Regions from separate parts of the Pseudomonas sp. FP2335 genome, predicted to be linked through region 2. Evidence: predicted binding sites of a transcription regulator. Region 2 holds the regulator's gene; each other region holds the start of a gene.
What was found. The regulator FliA, encoded in region 2, starts transcription of late flagellar genes. The targets are predictions, from matches to a motif close to CTAAAGTTTNNNNNNNNNNNGCCGNTAA.

Region 1: a site for FliA is predicted at 6,100-6,127, ahead of motA (flagellar motor stator protein MotA). Genes of this name have one in related genera too.
Region 3: a site for FliA is predicted at 5,883-5,910, ahead of PSH81_RS12050 (methyl-accepting chemotaxis protein). Genes of this name have one in related genera too.

What each region holds. Positions count from the first base shown of each region.
Region 1 covers NZ_CP117437.1:602,980-610,986, reverse strand. The annotation lists gene PSH81_RS02585 (NAD(P)H-hydrate dehydratase) at 1-424, opposite strand, end outside; gene queG (tRNA epoxyqueuosine(34) reductase QueG) at 488-1,555, shown strand; gene PSH81_RS02575 (trimeric intracellular cation channel family protein) at 1,552-2,169, opposite strand; gene orn (oligoribonuclease) at 2,352-2,894, opposite strand; gene rsgA (small ribosomal subunit biogenesis GTPase RsgA) at 3,003-4,034, shown strand; gene motB (flagellar motor protein MotB) at 4,160-5,176, opposite strand; gene motA (flagellar motor stator protein MotA) at 5,180-6,031, opposite strand; gene PSH81_RS02550 (HDOD domain-containing protein) at 6,199-7,734, shown strand; gene PSH81_RS02545 (rhodanese-like domain-containing protein) at 7,792-8,007, shown strand, end outside.
Region 2 covers NZ_CP117437.1:4,256,141-4,264,147, reverse strand. The annotation lists gene flhA (flagellar biosynthesis protein FlhA) at 1-1,167, shown strand, start outside; gene flhF (flagellar biosynthesis protein FlhF) at 1,179-2,495, shown strand; gene fleN (flagellar synthesis regulator FleN) at 2,602-3,435, shown strand; gene fliA (RNA polymerase sigma factor FliA) at 3,432-4,172, shown strand; gene PSH81_RS19055 (chemotaxis response regulator CheY) at 4,341-4,715, shown strand; gene PSH81_RS19050 (protein phosphatase CheZ) at 4,734-5,522, shown strand; gene PSH81_RS19045 (chemotaxis protein CheA) at 5,534-7,771, shown strand; gene PSH81_RS19040 (chemotaxis response regulator protein-glutamate methylesterase) at 7,819-8,007, shown strand, end outside.
Region 3 covers NZ_CP117437.1:2,712,591-2,720,597, forward strand. The annotation lists gene PSH81_RS12030 (PLP-dependent aminotransferase family protein) at 1-905, shown strand, start outside; gene ggt (gamma-glutamyltransferase) at 1,016-2,740, shown strand; gene PSH81_RS12040 (AAA family ATPase) at 2,877-3,401, opposite strand; gene pnuC (nicotinamide riboside transporter PnuC) at 3,398-3,961, opposite strand; gene PSH81_RS12050 (methyl-accepting chemotaxis protein) at 4,181-5,815, opposite strand; gene PSH81_RS12055 (undecaprenyl-diphosphate phosphatase) at 6,013-6,843, shown strand; gene PSH81_RS12060 (DUF1294 domain-containing protein) at 6,840-7,223, shown strand; gene PSH81_RS12065 (MmcQ/YjbR family DNA-binding protein) at 7,212-7,568, opposite strand; gene PSH81_RS12070 (LysR substrate-binding domain-containing protein) at 7,565-8,007, opposite strand, start outside.

The sequences.
Region 1 (8,007 bases), 2.4 Mb from region 2:
CCAGTTGGTTCAAGGCGTCGGCGTCCCAGACCTGTGGCTGTTGCGCATTGGCGGCGACGGACAACAGGCTTTTGCCCCAGGCGGCATCGCCAAGGCCTGGACCAACCACGATGACCGAAACTTTCTCCAGCAAGCCCATCAACTGGTTGGCCGAGCTCACGCCGACCGTCATTACTTCCGGCAAACGGGCCAAGGCGGCAGGCACGTGCTCCGGGCGCGTCGCCAGGGAGACCAGGCCCGCGCCACTGCGCAAGGCACTTTCCGCGCTGAGCAGCGCAGCACCGCCCAAGCCACGGTCACCGCCAATCACCAGCAGGTGGCCGAACCGGCCTTTGTGGGAGTCCGGGGAACGCGCAGCCAGTTGCGGTAAATCGCCAGGCAACAGGGGCTGAACGTCGTTAATTGAGTGTTTTGTCTGCGGCATGCGTCTTCGGGCTCCGATGTCTGGCAGAATTATACGCATCTAACCTGTGGTTTCCCCTGTCTCATGCCCGCGATTACCTCCGATCTGCCCGCCCTCGCCCAATCGATCAAAGACTGGGGTCGCGAACTGGGCTTTCAACAAGTCGGCATCAGCGGCCTGGACCTCGCCGAGCATGAACAGCACCTGCAACGCTGGCTCGACGCCGGCTACCACGGCGAGATGGACTACATGGGCGCCCACGGCAGCAAACGCTCCCATCCCGATGAACTGGTGCCCGGCACGCTGCGCGTGGTCTCGCTGCGCATGGACTACCTGCCTGGCGACACCCAAATGGCGCAACTACTGGCCAAGCCGGAAAAAGCCTACATCTCGCGCTACGCCCTCGGCCGCGACTACCACAAGCTGATCCGCAAGCGCGTGCAACAACTGGCCGACCGCATCCAGGCGCAGATCGGGCCGTTCGGCTTCCGCGCCTTCGTCGACAGCGCGCCGGTGCTGGAAAAAGCCATCGCCGAACAGGCCGGCCTGGGCTGGATCGGCAAGAACACCCTGGTGCTCAATCGCAAGGCCGGCAGTTACTTCTTCCTCAGCGAGCTGTTTGTCGACCTGCCGCTGCCGGTGGACGAGCCCCATGGCACCGAACACTGCGGGCGTTGCACGGCGTGCCTGGACATCTGCCCCACCAATGCCTTCGTCGGCCCCTATGTGCTGGATGCCCGGCGCTGCATTTCCTACCTGACCATCGAACTGAAGAACGCAATCCCGGAAGACTTGCGACCGTTGATCGGCAACCGGGTATTTGGCTGCGATGACTGTCAGATCGTGTGCCCGTGGAATCGTTTCGCCCGCGCCACCGGCGAAAGCGATTTCAAGCCTCGCCACAACCTGGACAATGCCGAGTTGGCCGAACTGTTTATGTGGGACGAGGACAAATTCCTCAGCAGCACCGAAGGTTCGCCCCTGCGCCGCGCCGGGTACGAGCGCTGGTTGCGCAACCTGGCGGTGGGCCTGGGCAATGCGCCATCGAGCATCCCCGTGCTGGAAGCCTTGAAGGCACGGCGGGACGACCCCTCAGAGCTGGTGCGCGAGCATGTGGAATGGGCGCTGAAGCAGCACGCCACGCGCGGCTAGTGGACGTCGTCGTTATAGACGAACTTGGGCATTTCCCAGTGAAAACGGATCGCCAGCAGGCGTAAGAGAAAACCGCTGAACAAAGTCAGCAGAATCGCCTGTTCGCTGGGCAGCTCCAGATACAGACACAGCAGGTAGAACCAGGCGGCGAGGAACGACACGCTGGCGTACAGCTCACGCCGAAAGATCAGCGGGATGTCGTTGCAGAAAATGTCCCGCAGGATGCCGCCGAACACGCCGGTGATCACGCCACTGACCGACGCCACCAGCATGCCATGCCCCATTTCCAGGGCGGTCATGCAACCGATCAAGGTGAACGCCACCAGCCCCACGGCATCCAGCGCCAGGAACAGCGAGCGCAGATGGCGCATCAACGGCGCGATAAAGATCGTCACCAGCGCCGCCACCGAGGTCAGCACCAGGTATTCCGGGTGTTTGACCCAGGTCAGCGGGTAATGCCCCAGCAGCACGTCACGTACCGAACCGCCGCCCAGCGCCGTCACGCAGGCGATCAACACCACACCAAACCAGTCCATACCGCGCCGCCCGGCGGACAGGGCGCCAGTCATGGCTTCGGCGGTGATGGCGATGAGGTAGAGCATCAACAACATGATGGCGATCCTTGCGGTGTTGTAGTGAGCGGGCTTGCCCCGCGCTGGGGCGCGCAGCGGCCCCAAAGCAGGCAATGATACCTGCTTGGACGAGTATGTTGGCTGCATTGGGGGCGCTTCGTGCCCCAGCGCGGGGCAAGCCCGCTCACGACAGAAAGAGATAGGCGCTCATCGCAGGGGTTGGCTCAAGCCTTGATGAAATGCTTGCGGTAATGCTGCAACTCGGCGATCGACTCGCGAATATCATCCAGCGCCAGATGGGTGCTGCCTTTATGGAAGCTGTCTTTGACTTCCGGCGCCCAACGCGCGGCCAGCTCTTTCAAGGTGGACACATCCAGGTTGCGGTAGTGGAAGTAGCTCTCCAGCCCCTTCATGTGGGTATAGAGGAAGCGGCGGTCCTGGCAGATGCTATTGCCGCAGATCGGCGACTTGCCCTTGGGCACCCACTTTTCCAGGAACGCGATGGTCTCGGCTTCGGCTTCGGCCATGCTGATGCGGCTGTCGCGCACGCGCTGGGTCAGGCCGGAGTTGCCGTGGGTGCGGGTGTTCCATTCGTCCATGGTGGCCAGCACGGCGTCGCTGTGATGGATAGCGATCACCGGACCTTCGGCCAGGGTATTGAGGTTGCTGTCGGTGACAATGGTGGCCATCTCGATGATGACGTCGGTGTCGGGGTTCAGACCGGTCATTTCCAGATCGATCCAAATCAGGTTCTGTGGGTTTTGCATGGCTCTATTCTCTTGGCACCTTGGCGTAGCTGCGCAGTTTAGCAGGCGGGGCCGTGCTAGACTCGCGACCGTTTTACCCAACCTTTGCATTATCGACACGGAACACCAATGGCCAAACGCCAGCTCAATCGTCGCCAAAACTGGCGCATCGAAAAGATTCAAGGTGAACGCGCTGCTCGCGCCGCCAAACGTGAATCCTCCGCCGTGGAAGCGCTCGAGGGCGGCGACCTGGGCCCCGAGCAAACGGGCCTGGTGATCGCGCACTTTGGTGTGCAGGTCGAAGTCGAGGCGCTGGAAGGCGAACTCACAGGCCAGGTGTTCCGTTGCCACCTGCGCGCCAACCTGCCTGCGCTGGTCACCGGCGACAAGGTGGTATGGCGTGCCGGCAACCAGGGCATCGGCGTGATCGTCGCCCAGTTGCCGCGCACCACTGAACTGCGCCGCCCGGACAGTCGCGGCCAGCTCAAGCCGGTGGCGGCCAACGTCGACATGATCGTGATCGTGTTTGCGCCGCTGCCCGAGCCCCACGCCAACCTGATCGACCGCTACCTGGTGGCAGCCGAGCACGCCGGCATCCGCCCGCTGCTGCTGCTGAACAAATTCGACCTGATCGACGAGCAGAACGCCCCGGCGCTCAATGCGCTGCTGGCGGTCTACCGCACCCTGGGTTACCCGGTGCTGGAAGTGTCGGCGCACCACGGCAACGGCATGGAGCAACTGCAACAGCAGTTGGATGGACGCATCAGCGTGTTTGTCGGCCAATCGGGCGTGGGTAAATCCTCGCTGGTCAACAGCCTGCTGCCGGAAGTCGAAACCCGTGTAGGCCCGTTGTCGGAACTGTCCGGGCAGGGCACCCACACCACCACCACCGCGCGGTTGTTCCACTTCCCCGGCGGCGGCGAACTGATCGACTCCCCGGGTATCCGCGAATTCGGCCTCGGCCACGTCAGCCGCAGCGATGTGGAAGCGGGCTTCATCGAGTTCAACGACCTCATCGGCACTTGCCGCTTCCGCGATTGCAAACACGACCGCGAGCCGGGCTGTGCGTTGCTCAAGGCGCTGGAAGATGGACGCGTGCAACAGCAGCGGATGAACAGCTATCGGTCGATTATTGCGAGTCTTCCTGAAAGCAGTTACTGACCCTTGCTTGCGCTGGGGTGCGCAGCACCCCTAAAAAGTCGGTGACTGCTGCGCACCACAGAAAGCTGCGCCACAGGGCAGGAACAAAAAGGCCGCGATCATCGCGGCCTTTTTGCGTGTGCAGCTTAAGAACCAGCTTTAGGCACCGTAGGATCTTTCACCCCACCATCGTCAAACAGGTTCAGCTTCTGCCGCAGCTCATGGGCCGGCAACGGCTCCTGCCCTGGCGGGATGGCGTTCGGGTCGGCCGGTACTTCACCGGGCGCACCCGCACCTGAGGTCGGCGCCGGTTTGGGTTGATCACCTTCAATCGCACGCTGGGCCTTTTTGGTCAGCACGACGATGTCGATCCGCCGGTTGATCGGGTTGAACGGGTCTTTGGGATCAAACAGCTGCGAGGAGGCAAAGCCCACCACGCGCGCCACTTGCGGGTCCGGGTAGCTGCCGGCCACCAGCGCGCGGCGGGCGGCGTTGGCGCGGTTGGCGGAGAGTTCCCAGTTGCCGAAGTCGCCTTGGCCCGCGTACGGCTTGGCGTCGGTGTGGCCGCTGATACTGATCTTGTTCGGCACCGCCTTGATGGTGTCGGCCATGGCCAGCAGGATGTCTTCGAAGTAAGGCTTCAGGCGCGCGCTGCCGGAGTCGAACATCGGCCGGTTGGCCGCGTCGGTGATCTGGATGCGCAGGCCGTCCGGGGTGATCTCAAACGAGATCTGATCCTTGAACTTCAGCAGTTGTGGGTTCTCCTCGACCTTGGTCTGCAACTCTTGCAGCAACAGTTCCAGGCGTTCCTGCTCGACCTGCTCGGCCATGGCTTCGACGGTGTCGCGCTCGATCGGGATATGTTCCTGCGGCGCTTCGGTCTTGACCTCCGGGTTGATGGTGCGCTCCGGCGCCAACTGCGGCGAGCCGCCCAGGTCGATCACGAAAGGCGTGCCGCTTTCCGAGAAGCCGATCGGGTCCTTGAAGTAACCGGCGATGGCGATCTTCTGTTCCGGCGTGGCGGTGGACATCAGCCACAGCACCAGGAAGAACGCCATCATCGCCGTGGCAAAGTCGGCGAAGGCGATTTTCCAGGCACCGCCATGGTGCCCCGCAGCGAAGCGCTTGACGCGCTTGATGATTATCGGCTGGTTGTTTTCCATGGCTTAGCGACCGCGAACCGCTTGTTCCAGCTCGGCGAAGCTTGGGCGATGTTTCGGGTACAACACTTTACGACCGAACTCCACCGCCAGCGATGGCGGCATGCCGGAAGCGGACGCTACCAGGCTGGCCTTGATCGATTCGTACAGGTTGATTTCTTCCTTGGCATCGTGGGCCAGGGACGTGGCCAGCGGGCCGAAGAAGCCGTAGGCCGCGAGGATACCGAAGAACGTACCCACCAGCGCCGCACCTACGTGCATGCCGATGGCTGCCTGGTCGCCTTCGCCCAGGGAAGCCATGGTCACCACGATACCGAGTACCGCCGCAACGATACCGAAGCCGGGCATGCCGTCGGCGATGCCGGTCACGGCGTGGGACGGATGCTCCAGTTCTTCCTTGAGGCTGAACAACTCCATGTCGAACAAGCCTTCCAGCTCATGGGGGGCCATGTTGCCGGAGGACATGATGCGCAGGTAATCGCAGATGTAGGCGGTCATGCGCTCGTCTTTGAGCACCGCCGGGTACTTGGCGAAAATCGGGCTGGCGGCAGCGTCTTCGATGTCGGCCTCGATGGCCATCATGCCTTCGCGGCGGCTCTTGTTGAGGATCTCATACACCAGGCCCAGCACTTCAAGATAGAAGGTGTGGGTAAAGCGCGAACCGAACATCGCCAGGGATTTCTTGACCACGTGCATGGTCATGTAGCCGGGGTTCGCCTGCAGGAATGCGCCCAGTGCGGCGCCACCGATAATCATCACCTCGAAGGGTTGGATCAGCGCGGCAATTTTACCGTGGGACAGGACGTACCCACCGAGCACGCTTGCGAAGACGACGATGATGCCGATAATTTTAGCCATAGGGGATGAGTACTTGCGCCGTCGGGTTCATGGACATATTTGGTGGAACTGAAAAACTCTTGTTCTACTTATCGGCAAAACTGCGCCAGACTATAGCCCGTTAAGGCGAAAAGCCAGTTCGGCCCGCTCCGGGCGTGTTGACCGCAAGTGATGATCGCGCCCCAATCATGGCTAATGAAACGACAGTCCCAACTGCAAAACCCAATTCTCTCGCCGCTTGGATCAAGCGCCTGGACGATGTGCTGCTGCCCGTCCCCCAGGCCAGTCACGAGCGCGTGTGCAAAGCCATCCGCGATAACCGCAGTTCGTTGCGCGATATTGCCGAGCTGATGCAAAACAGCCCGGCGCTGGTGCTCAGCGTGATTCGCGAGGCCAACAGCCATACCCATGGCAGCTTCACGGAACCGGCGGAAAACCTCGAAGTGGCGCTCAACCGCCTCGGCCTCAAGCGCGCTGAAGAGCTACTGGCGCGCCTACCGTCGGTGCCGGCCCAGGAAATCCCGGTGGCCTTGCGCCAACTGTTGCTGGTCAGCCAGCACGCCTCGCAGCAGGCCAACGGCTTGTTCGCCAGCCGCCTGGCGCGGTTGTGGCAGGACATCCACTGGGGCAGCCTGTTGTTCCTGTCGCCGCTGTGGCCGATGGCCGTCGCCTACCCCAAGCTCCTTGAAGAATGGGAGCTGCGGGTGATCCACAAAGGCCAGTCCGCGCGCCAGGTCGAACAGGAACTGTTCGGCGTGCGCCTGCTCGACCTGTGCCTGGGCTTGACCGAAACCTGGCACCTGCCGATCTGGGTGTCCCAGGGCTACAACCTGCTGCTCAAAGAGCAGCGCTTGCTGGTCAAGGCCCTGCGCATCGCCCGCGAGGACGACGCGCTGCGCCACCAGCAATTGCTCGACGCCGAACCCAACCTGCGACGCTGGCTGAACCAGCCGGCCAATACCGTGCTGCTGGCCAATGGCCTGGCGATGTCGGCCCAGGAATCCTGGACTTGCCCGCACACCGAGCGCTGGCAATACCTCACCGCCCTGTACCTGCAACAGCCGCTGGGCGATGTGCAGCAACAGGTGCACCAGCAAGCCGTGACCAGCGCCCGCAGCACCTTGATGCCCGATCTCTGGCACCCGGCGCTGTCGCTGATCTGGCCGTGGCATGTGCAAAAAATCCATCGCGGCCTGCTGCCGGCCCCACCGCCCACCGCCGAAGCACTGGCCCTGTGGCGCAGCCGCTGCACCGAGTTGCTGGTGGAACCGAGCCGCTTCGCCAACGCCATGCACCTGACCACCTGCGCCAAAGAGGCACTGGTGGCCAGCGGCATGCAACGGGTCATGCTGCTGATGACCGACCGTGCCCAAAGCACCTTGCGTGTGCACCAGGCCGACGGCCTGCCAAAGGACGCCGCCAACCTGAGCCTTGATGTAACCAACAGCACGTTACTGCAGCGCCTGCTGGAAAAATCCGCCCAGGTGCGCCTCAACCCGGACAACCACGCGCAGTTCTCGGCCTTGTTGCCGCCGATCCTGCGTCGCCTGTTCAACGGCGAGCACCTGCTGCTGCGCTCCCTGAGCTGCAACGGCAAGGTGGTGATGCTGATGGTGGCCGACCAGGGCGGCGGGCCGTTCTCGGAAACCACCGTGCAAGCCTTCGGCAAAACCGCCCAATGCATCGAGAAAGCCCTGCACTGCTTTACCAACCGCAGCGCCTGATGCTTGCGCTACAATCGCGGTCCTTTATCGCCAACATTTGTGCCCAGGAGACCTCACATGCCTGACTTCTCTGGCTTGCCGCTGGTGATCGAATCCAGCGACCTGCAAGGTCGCCTCGATGCCGAACACCTGATACTGGTCGACCTCACCAGTGCCGCCCGCTACGCCCAGGGGCATATCCCCGGCGCGCATTTCGTTGACCCCAAGCGCACCCAACTGGGCCAGGCGCCTGCACCGGGGTTGCTGCCCAACAAGGCAGACCTGGAAAAACTC
Region 2 (8,007 bases):
GGCGCGGCGTACCTGTTCTGGAGAAAGCAAAACGCGGTCAAGGTCCAGGCCCTGCAAGAGGTGGCGCGCCAGCAGGAACTGCTGCCGTCCCCGGCCCGCGCCTCGGAAACCAAGGAGCTGGGCTGGGACGACGTGACCCCGATCGACATGATCGGCCTGGAAGTCGGCTACCGCCTGATCCCGCTGGTGGACCGCAACCAGGGCGGCCAGCTGCTGGCGCGGATCAAGGGCGTGCGCAAAAAATTGTCCCAGGACCTGGGCTTCCTGATGCCCACCGTGCACATCCGCGACAACCTCGACCTGGCCCCCAGTGCCTACCGCCTGACCCTGATGGGCGTGATCCTCGCCGAAGCCGAGATCTACCCGGACCGCGAGTTGGCGATCAACCCCGGCCAGGTATTCGGCAGCCTCAACGGCATTACCGCCAAAGATCCGGCTTTTGGCCTGGAAGCGGTGTGGATCGAAATCAGCCAACGCAGCCAGGCGCAGTCCCTGGGCTACACCGTGGTTGACGCCAGCACCGTGGTCGCCACCCACCTCAACCAGATCTTGTACAAGCACTCCCACGAGCTGATCGGCCACGAGGAAGTCCAGCAATTGATGGGTTTGCTGGCCAAGGCTTCGCCAAAACTCGCAGAAGAGCTGGTGCCGGGCGTGCTGTCGCTGTCGCAGTTGCTCAAGGTGTTGCAGGCGCTGCTGGCCGAACAGGTGCCGGTGCGCGACATTCGCAGCATCGCCGAGGCCGTCGCCAACAATGCCGCCAAGAGTCAAGATACCGCCGCGCTGGTGGCGGCGGTGCGTGTCGGATTGTCTCGCGCCATCGTGCAAAGCATTGTAGGGACTGAGTCTGAGCTGCCTGTGATCACCTTGGAGCCAAGGTTGGAACAAATATTGCTCAATAGTATTCAGAAGGCAGGACAAGGCCAGGAAGAGGGCGTTCTGCTGGAGCCAAGCATGGCTGAAAAACTGCAGCGTTCGTTGATCGACGCCGCACAACGCCAGGAAATGCAGGGCCATCCGGTGATTCTGCTGGTGGCCGGCCCCGTCCGGGCGATGTTGTCGCGGTTTGGACGCCTGGCAGTTCCGAATTTGCACGTTTTGGCTTATCAGGAAATTCCTGACAACAAGCAAGTGACTATCGTCGCGACAGTAGGGCCCAACGGCTGAGGTAGTGGGTTATGCAAGTGAAGCGTTTTTTCGCCGCCGATATGCGTCAGGCCATGAAACTGGTGCGTGATGAGCTGGGCGCCGATGCCGCGATTATCGGTAACCGTCGTATTGCCGGCGGTGTCGAGCTGACGGCTGCCCTGGATTACACGCCTTCGGCGCTGGCGCCGCGTGTGCCGAACATGGAACTCGAAGACGAGCTGCGCAAGACCGCCTCGCGCATTGTGTCGGCCCAGGCCGAACTGAGCATGCGCGGCGACAGCGATGCCACCACCAATCGCCAGTTGTTCGCCGGCCTGCCGCTGACCGCTGCGGAGCCCTTGGTTGAGCCCACCTTCACCGAACCACCGCGTCCTGCAGCGCCGCCACCGGCGGGCGCAGTCGACCAGCGTGTGTTCGACTCGATGCGCTTTGAACTCAATGGCCTGCGTGAGCTGCTGGAAGTGCAGCTGGGCTCCCTGGCGTGGACACAGTTGCAAGGCAGCAAGCCGGCCCAGGCCAACCTGTGGCGCCGCCTGCAACGCATCGGCCTGTCCGGCCCGTTGTCCCGCGACCTGCTGGCACTGACCACCGAAATCGAGGAACCTCGCCAAGCCTGGCGCATGCTGTTGGCGCACCTGGCGCGGATGATCGTCACCCCGGAAATCGAGCCCCTGGAAGAGGGCGGTGTGATCGCCATGGTCGGCCCTGCCGGCATGGGCAAGACCACCACGCTGGCCAAGCTGGCCGCGCGTTATGTGCTCAAGTACGGCGCGCACAACATCGCGCTGGTGAGCATGGACAGCTACCGCATCGGCGCCCAGGAGCAGCTCAAGACCCTGGGCCGTATCCTCAATGTGTCGGTAACCCACGTCGACCCGGGCCAGTCCCTGGCCAACGCCCTCGATCCGCTGCTGCGCAAGCGCGTGGTGCTGATCGACACCGCCGGCCTGCAGGCCAGCGATCCGGCGCTGCGCATGCAACTGGAAAGCCTGGCCGGGCGTGGCATCAAGTCGAAAAATTACCTGGTGCTTGCAACCACCAGCCAGAAACAGGTTCTTACCGCTGCATACCACAGCTACAAACGTTGCGGCCTGGCCGGCTGCATCCTGACTAAACTGGATGAGACGGCGAGCCTGGGCGAAGTATTGAGCCTGGCGATCAGCCATGAATTACCGGTCGCCTACCTGACCGACGGGCCGCGGATCCCGGATGATTTGCATCTGCCGCGCCGTCATCAGTTGGTCAGCCGCGCTGTCAGCGTGCAAATGCAAGAAGAGCCTAGCGAGGAAGCGATGGCCGATATGTTCGCCGACCTCTACCACAACCCGGCAAAGCGGGTGGGTTGAGGGCAGGGCGAACACCGTGAAATGTATCTACATCGTTGGTCTGCAAGCGATTCACGCGGCCAAGCCATGTAGCCTGCGTCTAAGCAAGACAAGGTAAAGAAATAAAATGGGCAGCATGCATCCCGTACAGGTGATCGCGGTGACCGGCGGCAAAGGTGGCGTCGGGAAAACTAACGTGTCAGTGAATTTGTCCCTGGCCCTGGCAGAGCTTGGCCGTCGGGTCATGTTGCTGGATGCTGACCTGGGTCTGGCGAACGTCGACGTTCTGCTGGGGCTGACGCCCAAACACACCCTCGCCGATGTGATCGAGGGCCGCTGCGAGCTGCGTGATGTGCTGCTCCAGGGGCCTGGCGGGATCCGCATCGTACCGGCTGCCTCCGGCACCCAGAGCATGGTGCACCTGAGCCCGGCGCAGCATGCCGGCCTGATCCAGGCGTTCAGCGACATTGGCGACAACCTCGACGTGCTGGTGATCGACACCGCCGCCGGGATCGGCGAGTCGGTGGTCAGCTTCGTGCGCGCCGCGCAGGAAGTCTTGCTGGTGGTCTGCGATGAACCCACCTCGATCACCGATGCCTACGCCCTGATCAAATTGCTTAACCGTGACTACGGCATGAACCGCTTCCGCGTCCTGGCCAACATGGCCCAGAGCCCGCAGGAAGGGCGCAACCTGTTCGCCAAGTTGACCAAGGTCACGGATCGCTTTCTTGATGTCGCCTTACAATACGTAGGCGCAGTTCCCTATGACGAGTGCGTGCGCAAGGCCGTGCAAAAGCAGCGTGCGGTCTATGAAGCGTTCCCTCGTTCGAAGTGCGCACTGGCGTTCAAGGCTATTGCTCAGAAGGTCGATACTTGGCCATTGCCCGCCAATCCCCGGGGGCATCTGGAGTTTTTCGTCGAGCGATTGGTGCATCAGACGAGCGCGGGACCTGTGCTATGACATCCAGCGGCTACAACCTTTACAAGAAGTCGGCACGTGACAGCCAGGGCGAATTGATCGAGCGCTATGCGCCGCTGGTCAAGCGCATCGCCTATCACCTGCTGGCGCGCCTGCCGGCGAGTGTGCAGGTCGAAGACTTGATCCAGGCCGGCATGATCGGCCTGCTTGAAGTGTCGACCAAATACGATGCGAGCAAGGGTGCCAGTTTCGAGACGTACGCGGGCATCCGTATCCGTGGCGCGATGCTCGATGAGGTGCGTAAAGGTGATTGGGCGCCGCGGTCGGTACACCGCAATACGCGCATGGTCAGTGACGCAATTCGTGCAATTGAAGCAAAAACCGGTCGCGACGCTAAAGATCACGAAGTTGCGGCCGAACTCCAATTGAGTCTCGACGATTATTACGGGATTTTGAACGATACCTTGGGCAGCCGCCTGTTCAGCTTCGACGACCTGCTACAGGACGGCGAACACGAAGGGCTGCACGAGGACGGCGCGAGTGCACATCTTGAGCCGTCGCGCGACCTGGAGGATGAACGCTTCCAGGGCGCGTTGGCGGACGCGATTGCCAATTTGCCGGAGCGTGAGCGACTGGTGTTGGCGCTGTACTACGACGAAGAGCTGAACCTCAAGGAAATCGGTGAGGTCCTGGGGGTCAGCGAATCGCGTGTCAGCCAGCTGCATAGCCAGTGCGCAGCCCGCTTGCGGGGGCGGTTGGGAGAGTGGCGCGCGCGCTGACAGGCAGTGTGGGGACACTGCAGACGAGACCGTGAAGGCGTGACGCTTTTGCGGTTTTGCGCCGTGGTGCCCTGGGCAGTCCTTTTTGTGTAACGCCTGTTGATTGAAATGGCGCGTCCAGGTGCTGGGCGCGTTTAAGACTGCTTGGAGGTCGAATTGGACAAGAACATGAAAATCCTCATCGTTGATGACTTCTCAACGATGCGGCGGATCATTAAAAACCTGTTGCGTGACCTTGGGTTCACAAACACGGTCGAGGCGGATGACGGCCTTACGGCGATTCCGATCCTCAACAGCGGGAGCATCGACTTTCTGGTAACCGACTGGAACATGCCGGGCATGACCGGTATCGACCTGCTGCGTCACGTGCGTGCCGACGAAAAGCTGCGCGGCCTGCCCGTGTTGATGGTGACCGCCGAAGCCAAGCGTGAACAGATCATCGAAGCCGCCCAAGCCGGGGTAAACGGTTACGTGGTCAAACCTTTCACTGCATTGGCCTTGAAAGAGAAGATCGAAAAAATCTTCGAACGCATCCACGGCTAATGCCATCGCGGGGGAGCTATGGAGCATAAAGAAACATCACAGGGAGACTTCGAGTCGACCCTGAAAAAGCATGCTCACCAGTTGGTCGACTGCCTTGAGAGAGGCCAGTTCGGCGACGCGGTGCAGTTGATCCATGAGCTCAACCAGACCCGTGACCGCGGCCTGTACCAGGAAGTGGGCAAGCTCACGCGTGAGCTGCATAGTGCGATCGTCAATTTCCAGATCGACCCGCACATGCCCCAGGCCGAAGAGATCTCGCAGATCACCGATGCCACCGAGCGCCTGTCCTATGTGGTCAGGCTGACTGAGGCAGCGGCCAACCGCACCATGGACCTGGTGGAAAACGCCACGCCTCTGGTCAATGGCATGGCCACCGAAGCCCAGGCCTTGAGCCACGACTGGGGTCGCTTCATGCGCCGCGAAGTCGGGGCCGAAGAGTTTCGTGAGTTGGCACGTCGGGTCGAAGGTTTCCTGTCACGCAGTGAGCAGGAAAACCGCATGGTTTCCAGCAACCTCAATGACATTCTGCTGGCCCAGGATTACCAGGACCTCACCGGTCAGGTGATCAAGCGTGTGACCCAATTGGTCACCGAAGTGGAAAGCAATTTGCTCAAATTGGTGCTCATGGCAGGCCAGGTTGACCGTTTTGCCGGCATCGAACATGACCGCGAAGCGATCCTCTCGGAAAAAGATCCACAAAAACATCTCGCCAAGGGTGAAGGTCCGCAGATTCATGCCGATAAACGTGAAGACGTTGTATCGGGTCAAGATGATGTCGATGACCTGTTATCCAGTTTAGGCTTCTAAGGAGCACCCACATGAGCTTCGGCGCCGATGAAGAGATCCTTCAGGATTTCCTTGTAGAGGCCGGCGAAATTTTAGAGCAGTTGTCCGAGCAACTGGTCGAGCTGGAAAGCCGACCGGATGATGCGAACCTGCTCAATGCAATTTTTCGCGGTTTTCATACTGTAAAAGGGGGCGCCGGCTTCCTCCAGCTCCATGAGCTGGTGGAGTGCTGCCACATCGCCGAGAACGTGTTCGACATCCTGCGCAAGGGTGAGCGGCACGTCGACTCGGAGTTGATGGACGTGATTCTCGAAGCACTGGATGCGGTCAACGGCATGTTCAGCCAAGTGCGTGAACGTGCCCCGATCACCGCAGCTACGCCGGAACTGCTGGCCGCCCTGGCGCGCTATGCCGAGCCTGCCGACATGTCGGCGGCACCGGTGGCTGAAGCTGTGCCGGAACCTGTGGCAGAGCCCGAAGCGGACGTGACCGACAGCGAGTTCGAGCAACTGCTCAACTCCCTCAGCGCGGTCAAGGCCGAGGCTGAAGCTCCGGCAGCGCCCGTTGCGGCGCCGACGGGTGAAGACATTACCGACGCTGAATTCGAATCGCTGCTCGACCAGCTGCACGGCAAAGGCCAGTTCGCCGCCGACGCGGTGGCACCTGCCGCGCCGACCGAAACGCCTGCCGAAGCGCCAGCCGCCTCGACCAGCACCGACATCACCGACGACGAATTTGAAGCGTTGCTCGACCAGCTGCATGGCAAGGGCACGTTTGCGGCCGACGCCTTGCCCGCCGTCGCAGCCACCGCACCAACCGCGGCGGCTGCCACGCCTGCTGCCCCTGCCGCACCTGCCGGCGATGGACTGATCTCCGATCACGAGTTCGAGTCGTTGCTGGACGAACTGCACGGCAAAGGCAAGTTCACCGAAGTGGGCGCGACGGCCAAGGTCGCCACGCCGGCGCCAGCAGCGGCGGCGAAAGCTGCGACTCCGGCAGCCGCCAAACCGGCTCCCGCGCCTGCTGCGGCGCCCGCCGCCGCCGCCCCTGCACGTGCCGCGGCACCTGCACCGGCTGGCGCTGAAAAACCTGCCAGTGAAGCCGAAACCACCGTGCGGGTTGATACCGCACGCCTGGACGACATCATGAACATGGTCGGCGAACTGGTGCTGGTGCGTAACCGCCTGGTGCGCCTGGGCCTGAACAGCGGCGACGAGGCCATGCAGAAGGCCGTGTCGAACCTCGACGTGGTCACCGCCGACCTGCAAACCGCCGTGATGAAAACGCGGATGCAGCCGATCAAGAAAGTCTTCGGCCGCTTCCCGCGCCTGGTTCGCGACCTCGCGCGCCAGCTCAAGAAAGAAATCAACCTGGAACTGGTGGGTGAAGAAACCGACCTCGACAAAAACCTTGTCGAGGCCCTGGCCGACCCGCTGGTCCACTTGGTGCGCAACGCCGTCGACCACGGCGTGGAAACCCCGGAAGAACGCGAAGCCTCGGGCAAGTCCCGTGGCGGCAAGGTGATCCTGGCGGCCGAGCAAGAAGGCGACCATATCCTGCTGTCGATTACCGATGACGGCAAAGGCATGGACCCGACCATCCTGCGCAATATCGCGGTCAAGCGTGGCGTGATGGACAAGGACGCCGCCGACCGCCTGACCGACACCGAGTGCTACAACCTGATCTTCGCCCCGGGCTTCTCGACCAAGACCGAGATCTCCGACGTGTCCGGCCGTGGCGTCGGCATGGACGTGGTGAAGACCAAGATCAGCCAGCTCAACGGCTCGATCAATATCTACTCGACCAAGGGCCAGGGCTCGAAGATCGTGATCAAGGTGCCGTTGACCTTGGCGATCATGCCGACCCTGATGGTGATGCTGGGCAACCAGGCGTTCGCCTTCCCGCTGGTCAACGTCAACGAGATCTTCCACCTCGACCTGTCGCGCACCAACGTGGTCGACGGCCAGGAAGTGGTAATCGTGCGTGACAAGGCGTTGCCACTGTTCTACCTCAAGCGCTGGCTGGTGGCTTCGGCTGCCCATGAAGAGCAGCGCGAAGGCCATGTGGTGATTCTTTCCGTGGGCACCCAGCGTATCGGCTTTGTCGTCGATCAACTGGTTGGCCAGGAAGAAGTGGTGATCAAGCCTTTGGGCAAAATGCTGCAGGGAACCCCGGGCATGTCGGGTGCGACCATCACCGGTGACGGTCGGATCGCGCTGATTCTCGATGTTCCGAGCATGCTCAAGCGTTACGCCGCTCGGCGTATTTGATTCTGGTGGGGTAGGGCGGTTCGCCCGCCCCGCCTAACGGAGTGTTTATGGCAGTCAAGGTCCTGGTGGTGGACGATTCGGGTTTCTTCCGCCGCCGCGTCTCGGAAATTCTTTCCGCCGATCCAAGCATCCAGGTGGTCGGCACGGCCACCAACGGCAAAGAGGCGATTGATCAAGCCATTGCGTTGAAGCCGGACGTGATCACCATGGACTACGAGATGCCGATGATGGATGGC
Region 3 (8,007 bases), 1.5 Mb from region 2:
GCGCCGGTTATGCGTCGGGCCTGACCCTGGTCTGTGATGCCCTGGATATGCCCGGGCAACGCTGCTGGTTCGAAGACCCGGGTTACGTGCATGCACGGCAGTTGTTGAGCCATCAAGGCTTGCACCTGGTGCCGGTGCCGGTGGACCGCGATGGGCTGGATGTGGGCCAGGGCATCCTGCGCAGCCCACAGGCGCGGCTGGCGCTGGTCACGCCGGCGCACCAGAGCCCGCTCGGCGTGGCGCTGAGCCCGGCGCGGCGCAAGGCCTTGCTGGGCTGGGCAGCGGCGCAGGGCAGTTGGGTGGTCGAGGACGATTACGACAGTGAATTCCGCTATCACGGCAAACCGCTGGCCGCGCTCAAGAGCCAGGATCACGACGACCGGGTGATCTACGCCGGTAGCTTCAGCAAGATGTTGTTCCCCGGTTTGCGCCTGGGTTACCTGGTGGTGCCGAACGCCTTGGTGGCGGCGTTTGAGCGCAGTGCGCAGTTGTTGCAGCAACGCTGTGCGCAACTGTTGCAACTGACCGCGGCGGATTTTCTCGAGCAGGGGCATTTCACCCGGCACCTGAAGAAAATGCGTCAGTTGTATGCGCAGCGACGCGGGCTGTTGGTGCAGGCGTTGCAGGCCCATTGCGCGGATGTCCTGCGGGTCGATGAGCAGGCGGGCGGGATTAATCTGTTGGCACGCTTGGTGGTCGCGGTGTCGGACGAGGCGGTGGCGCAGGCAGCGAATGAGGCGGGCCTGGCACTGCAGGCGTTGTCGCGGTGGGCGATTGAACCGGGGCCACAGGGCTTGCTGATGGGGTTCACTAATGTGGCAACGGCGCAACAGGCCCAGGCTATCGCGCAGGTGTTGCGTGGAGTGATTGCCGGGCAAACCGTGGCTGGGGCACAGGGGCAGTGATGCTGTACGAATCTGTGACCGACAAGTTCTGTAATAAAAACGTCACTGCGCTGGGGATTAAATCCTCGACGGGCTATTTTGGTGCATCTCAATAACCAGAGTAGCCATGGATGAAATACCAACCCTTCAGCCGTACCTTGATTGCCACTGCGCTGGTATTGACGGTCGGCGCTGTGCAAGCCGCGTCCCAGGCCCCGGTGGCCGGTGAAAATGGCATGGTGGTCACGGCCCAGCATCTGGCCACCCATGTGGGCGTGGATGTCCTCAAGGCCGGTGGCAATGCCGTGGACGCGGCCGTGGCCGTAGGTTACGCACTGGCGGTGGTATACCCGGCGGCGGGCAACCTCGGTGGCGGCGGTTTCATGACCGTGCAACTGGCGGACGGGCGCAAGACCTTCCTCGACTTCCGCGAAAAAGCCCCGCTGGCGGCCACCGCGAACATGTACCTGGATAAAGACGGCAACGTCATCGAAGGCCTCAGTGCCAAGGGCCACCTGGCGGTCGGCGTGCCTGGCACCGTCTCGGGCATGGAACTGGCCCTGAGCAAATACGGGACCCTCAAGCGCGCCCAGGTGATTGCCCCGGCGATCAAACTGGCGGAAAACGGCTTTGAGCTGGAGCAGGGTGATATCGACCTGCTGCATACCGCCACCGGCGAGTTCGAAAAAGATAAAGATATGCGCGGGATCTTCCTGCACAACGGCCAACCGATGCAGGTGGGCCAGAAGCTGGTGCAGAAAGACCTGGCCAAGACCCTCAAGGAAATCTCGGCCAAGGGCAGCGACGGTTTCTACAAAGGTTGGGTAGCCAAGGCGCTGGTGGATTCCAGCCAGGCCGGCAAGGGCATCATCACCCAGGCTGACCTGGACAAGTACAAGACCCGCGAACTGGCGCCGATCGAGTGCGACTACCGTGGCTACCACGTGGTCTCCGCGCCGCCGCCGAGTTCCGGTGGCGTGGTGATCTGCCAGATCATGAACATCCTCGAAGGCTATCCGATGGCCGACCTCGGTTATCACTCGGCCCAGGGCCTGCACTACCAGATCGAAGCGATGCGCCATGCCTACGTGGACCGCAACAGCTACCTCGGCGACCCGGACTTCGTGAAGAACCCCATCGCCCACTTGCTGGACAAGGACTACGCCGCCAAGCTGCGCGCTGCCATCGAACCGCAAAAGGCGGGAGATTCCCAAGCGATCAAGCCGGGCGTTTCGCCCCATGAAGGCAACAACACCACGCACTACTCCATTGTCGACAAGTGGGGCAACGCGGTCTCGGTGACGTACACCCTCAACGACTGGTTCGGTGCGGGCGTGATGGCGAGCAAGACCGGGGTCATCCTCAACGATGAAATGGACGATTTCACCGTCAAGGTTGGCGTGCCGAACATGTACGGTCTGGTGCAGGGTGAGGCCAACGCCATCGCACCGGGCAAGGCGCCGCTGTCGTCGATGAGCCCGACCATCGTGACCAAGGATGGCAAGGCCGTCATGGTGGTAGGCACGCCGGGTGGCAGTCGCATCATTACCGCGACCTTGCTGACGATGCTGAATGTCATCGACTACAAGATGAACATCCAGGAAGCCGTGGACGCGCCGCGTTTCCACCAGCAGTGGATGCCGGAGACTACCAACCTTGAGACGTTTGCAGTGAGCCCGGATACCCAGAAGATCCTCGAAAGCTGGGGCCACAAGTTCGCCGGGCCGCAGGATGCCAACCACTTGGCGGCGATTCTGGTGGGTGCGCCGTCGTTGGGTGGCAAGCCGGTGGGGAACAACCGTTTCTACGGGGCGAATGATCCGCGTCGCAACACGGGCCTGTCCTTGGGCTACTAACGCCTGACGCGGTCAAAAATGTGGGAGCGGGCTTGCTCGCGAAAGCGGTGTGTCAGCCAAAGATTTATTCGCTGATCTACTGCATTCGCGAGCAAGCCCGCTCCCACACAAGCCCGCTCTCACAGTGAGGGCAGTGTCAGGGCTGAAGTAGTCGCGCTACCGCTGCAAACGCCGCAACCCGGCGCTCTTCCCAATTCCCCTTGATCACCAACACAGGCTGTTGATGCTCCCGCATCCACTCCAGACTGCCCTGGAAAAACGCCTGGCGATCCTCCAGTTGCGGCTGGCATCGCTGTCCATCAGCCGTCCACTCCACATCATCCGGCGACAGCAGCAAGTGCAGGTCGTAGTGACGGGCCAGCAGTTCGCTGTCGAGCCAGGCCGGGTAGTCGCCGAACAGGGTCTGGCTCCAGAGCTTGTTGGTCAGCAAATGCGTGTCGAGGATCAGCAGCTCGGGGTGCCTGGCGCGGGCGGCATCTTCCCAGGCCAGTTGGCCGTGGGCGATCGCCGGGATGTCGGCCAGGGTGGTATCGCGTTGGTGATGATCGATGAAGTGGCGCACGTATTCACCGACCATCAACCCGCCGAAATGCGCTTGCAACTCGGCGGCCAGCCAGCTTTTACCGCTGGATTCGGGGCCGGCCAATACCACGACCTTCATGCCTGCAACGCCGGGTCGGCACGCCATTCGCGCCAGCCTTGCACCGCGATGGCGGTAAACAGGGCGTAGAGCGCGGCGGTGAGGTAGAGACCTTTATAGAGAAACAGGCCGACGAAGATCACATCCACGGCAATCCACAGCGGCCAGCACTGCACGCGTTTCTGCGCCATCCACATCTGCGCCACCAGGCTGAAGCCGGTGAGGGCGGCGTCGAGCCAGGGTTGCGCGGCGTCGGTCCAGTGGGCCATGGCGGCGCCCAGCAGCAGGCTGCCGGCGGCGCCCACCGCGAGGCTGGCGATGATGGCTGGCCCGCCGAGGCTGGTGACCTGGCGGCCTTGCTTGACCTCGCCGGCGCGGGTCCACTGCCACCAGCCGTACAGTTGCAGGACGGCGTAGACCACTTGCAGCAGCATGTCGGAATAGAGTTTTACGTCGTAGAACACCCAGGTGTAGAGCAACACCATGATCAGGCCGATGGGCCAGCACCAGGGGTTCTGTTTAACCGTCAGCCAGACAGCGATCACCCCCAGGGCGGCGGCGAACAGTTCAAGCCCGGACATGGCGGTTCCTTGGGAGTGTGGAAAGGGGCGGTGATTGTAACGAAAGAAGTTTCGCGTAGGAATTAACCTTGTAGTGAGCGGGCTTGCCCCGCGCTGGGGGGCGAAGCCGCCCCAAATCCAGGCCCCGCGGTCTTACTGATACACCGTGGTACCTGGGTTTAGGGCTGCGTCGCCCCCAGGCGCGGGGCAAGCCCGCTCACTACAAACCCCGTCCTGGGGTTAGATTTTGAATTGGCGCAGCAGGGTGTTGAGTTGTTCGCTCAGGCCGCGCAGGTGGGTGCTGGCGGCACTCGACTGTTCGGCGGCGATGGCGGTGCTGTGGGACAAGCCCGCCGCCTGGGTGACGTTCTGGTTGATGTCCTCTACCACATGCGCCTGTTGCAGGGTGGCGCTGGCAATCGACGCGTTCAGGCCGTTGAGGTTGTGCAGGGCCTGGCCGATGGCGGTGAGGCTGGCGCCGGCCTGGCCGGCTTGTTCGATGGTCAGTTGCGAGGCATTGTGACTCTCGCTGATCACCTTGACCGCCGCTTCCGAGTGGCCTTGCAGGCGTTCGATCATGCCCTGGATCTCGGCGGTGGATTTTTGCGTGCGCTGGGCCAGCAGGCGCACTTCATCGGCGACCACGGCAAAGCCACGGCCTTGTTCGCCGGCCCGTGCGGCCTCGATGGCGGCGTTGAGTGCGAGCAGGTTGGTCTGGTCGGCGATGGAACGGATCACTTCGAGCACGCTGCCGATCTGGGTGCTTTCGGCGGACAGGGTACGCATCACCTCGACCGCCTGGCTGATGGTGCCGGAGAGCTGGTCGATCTGTTGCAAGCTGCCGTCGATATTGACCTGGCCTTGCTGGGCCTGGGCCTGGGCATCGCGCATTTCACTGGCGGCGTGTTCGGCGTTCTTGGCCACGTCCTGCACGCCGTAGGTGACTTCGTTGATCGCGGTGGCGACCAATTCCATCTGCTGCGATTGCTGCTGGCTGCGGTCGTGGGCCTGGCTCGCGTTGTTGCCCAGCTCGGTAGACGATTGGCCGAGGGCGTTGGCGCACACCTGCAACTGGCCGACCACGTCGCGCAATTTGGCGGTGAAGCTGTTGAAGTGCTGGGACAGTTGGGTCACTTCGTCGCGGCCGTGGGTGTCGAGGTTGTGGGTCAGGTCGCTTTCACCACTGGCGATATTGCCCATGGCGTCCACTGCTGCCTGCAACGGGCGCACGATGCTGCGCGCGATCAACACCACCAGTAGGGTCATCACCAGCGCGATGATCAAACCAATGGCCGAGGCTTTCCACACCTGGGCGGAGAACTCGGACTGCACATCGTCCACGTAGACGCCGGAGCCGATGATCCAGCCCCAGGGTTGGAACAGTTGGATGTACGAGGTCTTGGCCACCGGTGCATCGGCGCCCGGTTTCGGCCAGCGGTAGTTGACGATGCCGGCACCCTTGGCCTTGGCCAGGGCCACGAATTCGTTGAACACCGCAAAACCGTCTGGGTCACGGATCGCCGAGAGGTTCTGGCCGTCAAGCTTGGGGTTGGCCGGGTGCATGATCATCACGGGCGTGAGGTCGTTGATCCAGAAATAGTCGTCATGGTCGTAGCGCAACCCGCGCACCGCGCTCAGGGCTTGCTTCTGGGCGGCTTCGCGGGTCATGACGCCGCTGGTTTCGAGGCCGTGATAAAACGTCAGGATGCCGCTGGCGGTCTGCACCACGTGCTCGGTCTGCTGGCGCTTGGCCTGGTAGAGCTCGCCATGAATTTGCTTGAGCATCAGTAAACCCAAGGCCAGCAGCATCAGCACGGCGACTATCAGGATCAGCCAGAGGCGGCGGCTGATCGACATATTGCGCAAACTGTTCATCGTCCTGTCACTCCGGGCTTTTTATAATTGTGGGCGTTGCATCGACTTTTACGCCTTGTCTGATAGGCTTTCGGCCGGTAATCGGAAAACCTGAGTACTGCCTGATTTTTCACGGGTTTTTTCAAACGCCCAGCGTCAGTGAACCAATTAAAAAAGACTAACGAGGCATGCCACGCGCATGACCTTTTGGGGGAAGCATGGATTTTTGGACCGCCATACAGGCATTGATTCTTGGCGTGGTGGAGGGGCTGACGGAGTTCTTGCCGATCTCCAGTACCGGCCACCAGATCATCGTCGCCGATTTGATCGGTTTCGGCGGTGAGCGCTTTGAAGCGTTCAATATCATCATTCAACTGGGCGCGATCCTGGCCGTGGTCTGGGAGTTCCGACGCAAGATCCTCGACGTGGTCATCGGCCTGCCGACCCAGCGCAAGGCGCAGCGGTTCACGGTGAACCTGATCATCGCGGTGTTGCCGGCAGTGGTGTTGGGCGTGATTTTTGCCGACTTGATCAAACACTACCTGTTCAACCCGATCACCGTGGCCGCCGCGTTGGTGGTGGGCGGCGTGATCATGTTGTGGGCTGAACAGCGTCAACACGCGGTGCATGCCCAGAGCGTCGATGACATCACCTGGAAAGACGCGATCAAGGTCGGCCTGGCCCAGTGCCTGGCGATGATCCCGGGTACTTCGCGTTCCGGCGCGACCATTATCGGCGGCCTGTTGTTCGGCCTGTCGCGCAAGACCGCCACCGAGTTCTCGTTCTTCCTGGCGATGCCGACCATGGTCGGTGCGGCAGTGTATTCGGGCTACAAGTACCGTCACCTGTTCCAGCCCGATGACTTGCCGGTGTTTGCCATCGGCTTTGTCACCTCGTTCATCTTCGCGATGATTGCGGTCAAGGCGTTGCTCAAGTTCATCGCCAGCCACAGCTACGCGGCGTTTGCCTGGTATCGGATCGCGTTTGGCCTGCTGATCCTGGCGACCTGGCAGTTCGGTTGGATCGACTGGTCTGCCGTCAAACCATGAGCATCCAGTACCCGCGCCTGAAGGCGGCGATTTTTCTGTTGCTGTGCGCTGCGCCGCTGCTGGGCTCGGTGCTGCTGTGGTGGCGCGGCGAGACGGTGCTGCCGCTGGTGGCCTACGCCGTGGTCAGCGTGCTGGCGTTCTTGCTGTACTGGCGCGATAAGCGCCAGGCGCAAACCAACGGCTGGCGCACCCCGGAGAACATCCTGCACGCCGTCGAGCTGGCAGGCGGTTGGCCGGGGGCGTTGATCGCCCAGCAGGTGTTGCGGCACAAGACGCGCAAGGTGTCTTATCAGGTGCTGTTCTGGGCGATTGTGCTGCTGCATCAGGTGTTCTGGCTGGACCAGTTGTTCCTGGGCGGCACCTTTCTTTCAGTCCTCTAAACGCAAGCCGATCTGCGTGCGCTTGGGCAGTTTGCTCACCACCAGTTGGTGGGAGCGCCGCAACAAGCTGCGCAGTTCCTCGGCGCCCAGCGGGTAGGGCGTGTTCATGATGATCCACTGCGCGCGGGCCAGGTAGGGCGCCGGGTGGATGCCTGGGCGGTCGACGTGGCCGAGGAACAGATCCTTGTCGACCTTGAATGCCAGCGAATCACCGCGCAGGTTTTGCAGGGCGAACATCTTGTTGCCGGCAATCGAAAACACGCGCACGCCGCCCCATTTGTAGTCTTCCCGCGCGCCGGGCAGGCTCAGGCAGAATGTGGCGACTTGTTCTTCGCTGATCTTCATAACAGACGGTCTCCGCAGCTTTTGAAGCCTTCTTCCAGGTAGTCGATCCACGCCCGGATCGCCGGCAACACGCCGCGTCGGTGTGGGTATACGGCCTGCAACCAGCCGCCCGGCAACGACCACTGCGGCAGCAATTGCACCAGGCGGCCGCTGGCCAGTTCTTCTTCGCAATACATCATCGGCAGCACGGTGAACCCCAGGCCCATGATCGCGCTGGCCTTGCGCACGATGAAATCGTCGATGCCCAGGCGCGCTTCCATCACCAGTTCGTGGGGGTTGCCCTGGGGGTCGAGGATGCGCTGATGGACCATGCGGTCCGGCTCCAGCGCGCCGAGGATAGGCAGTTGCTTGAGGTCGTCGAGCGAGTCGATGCGCTTGCCTTGCACAAAGGCGGGGCTGGCCACCAGCACCGTCTGGGCCTGACGCAGGCGCTTGGTCA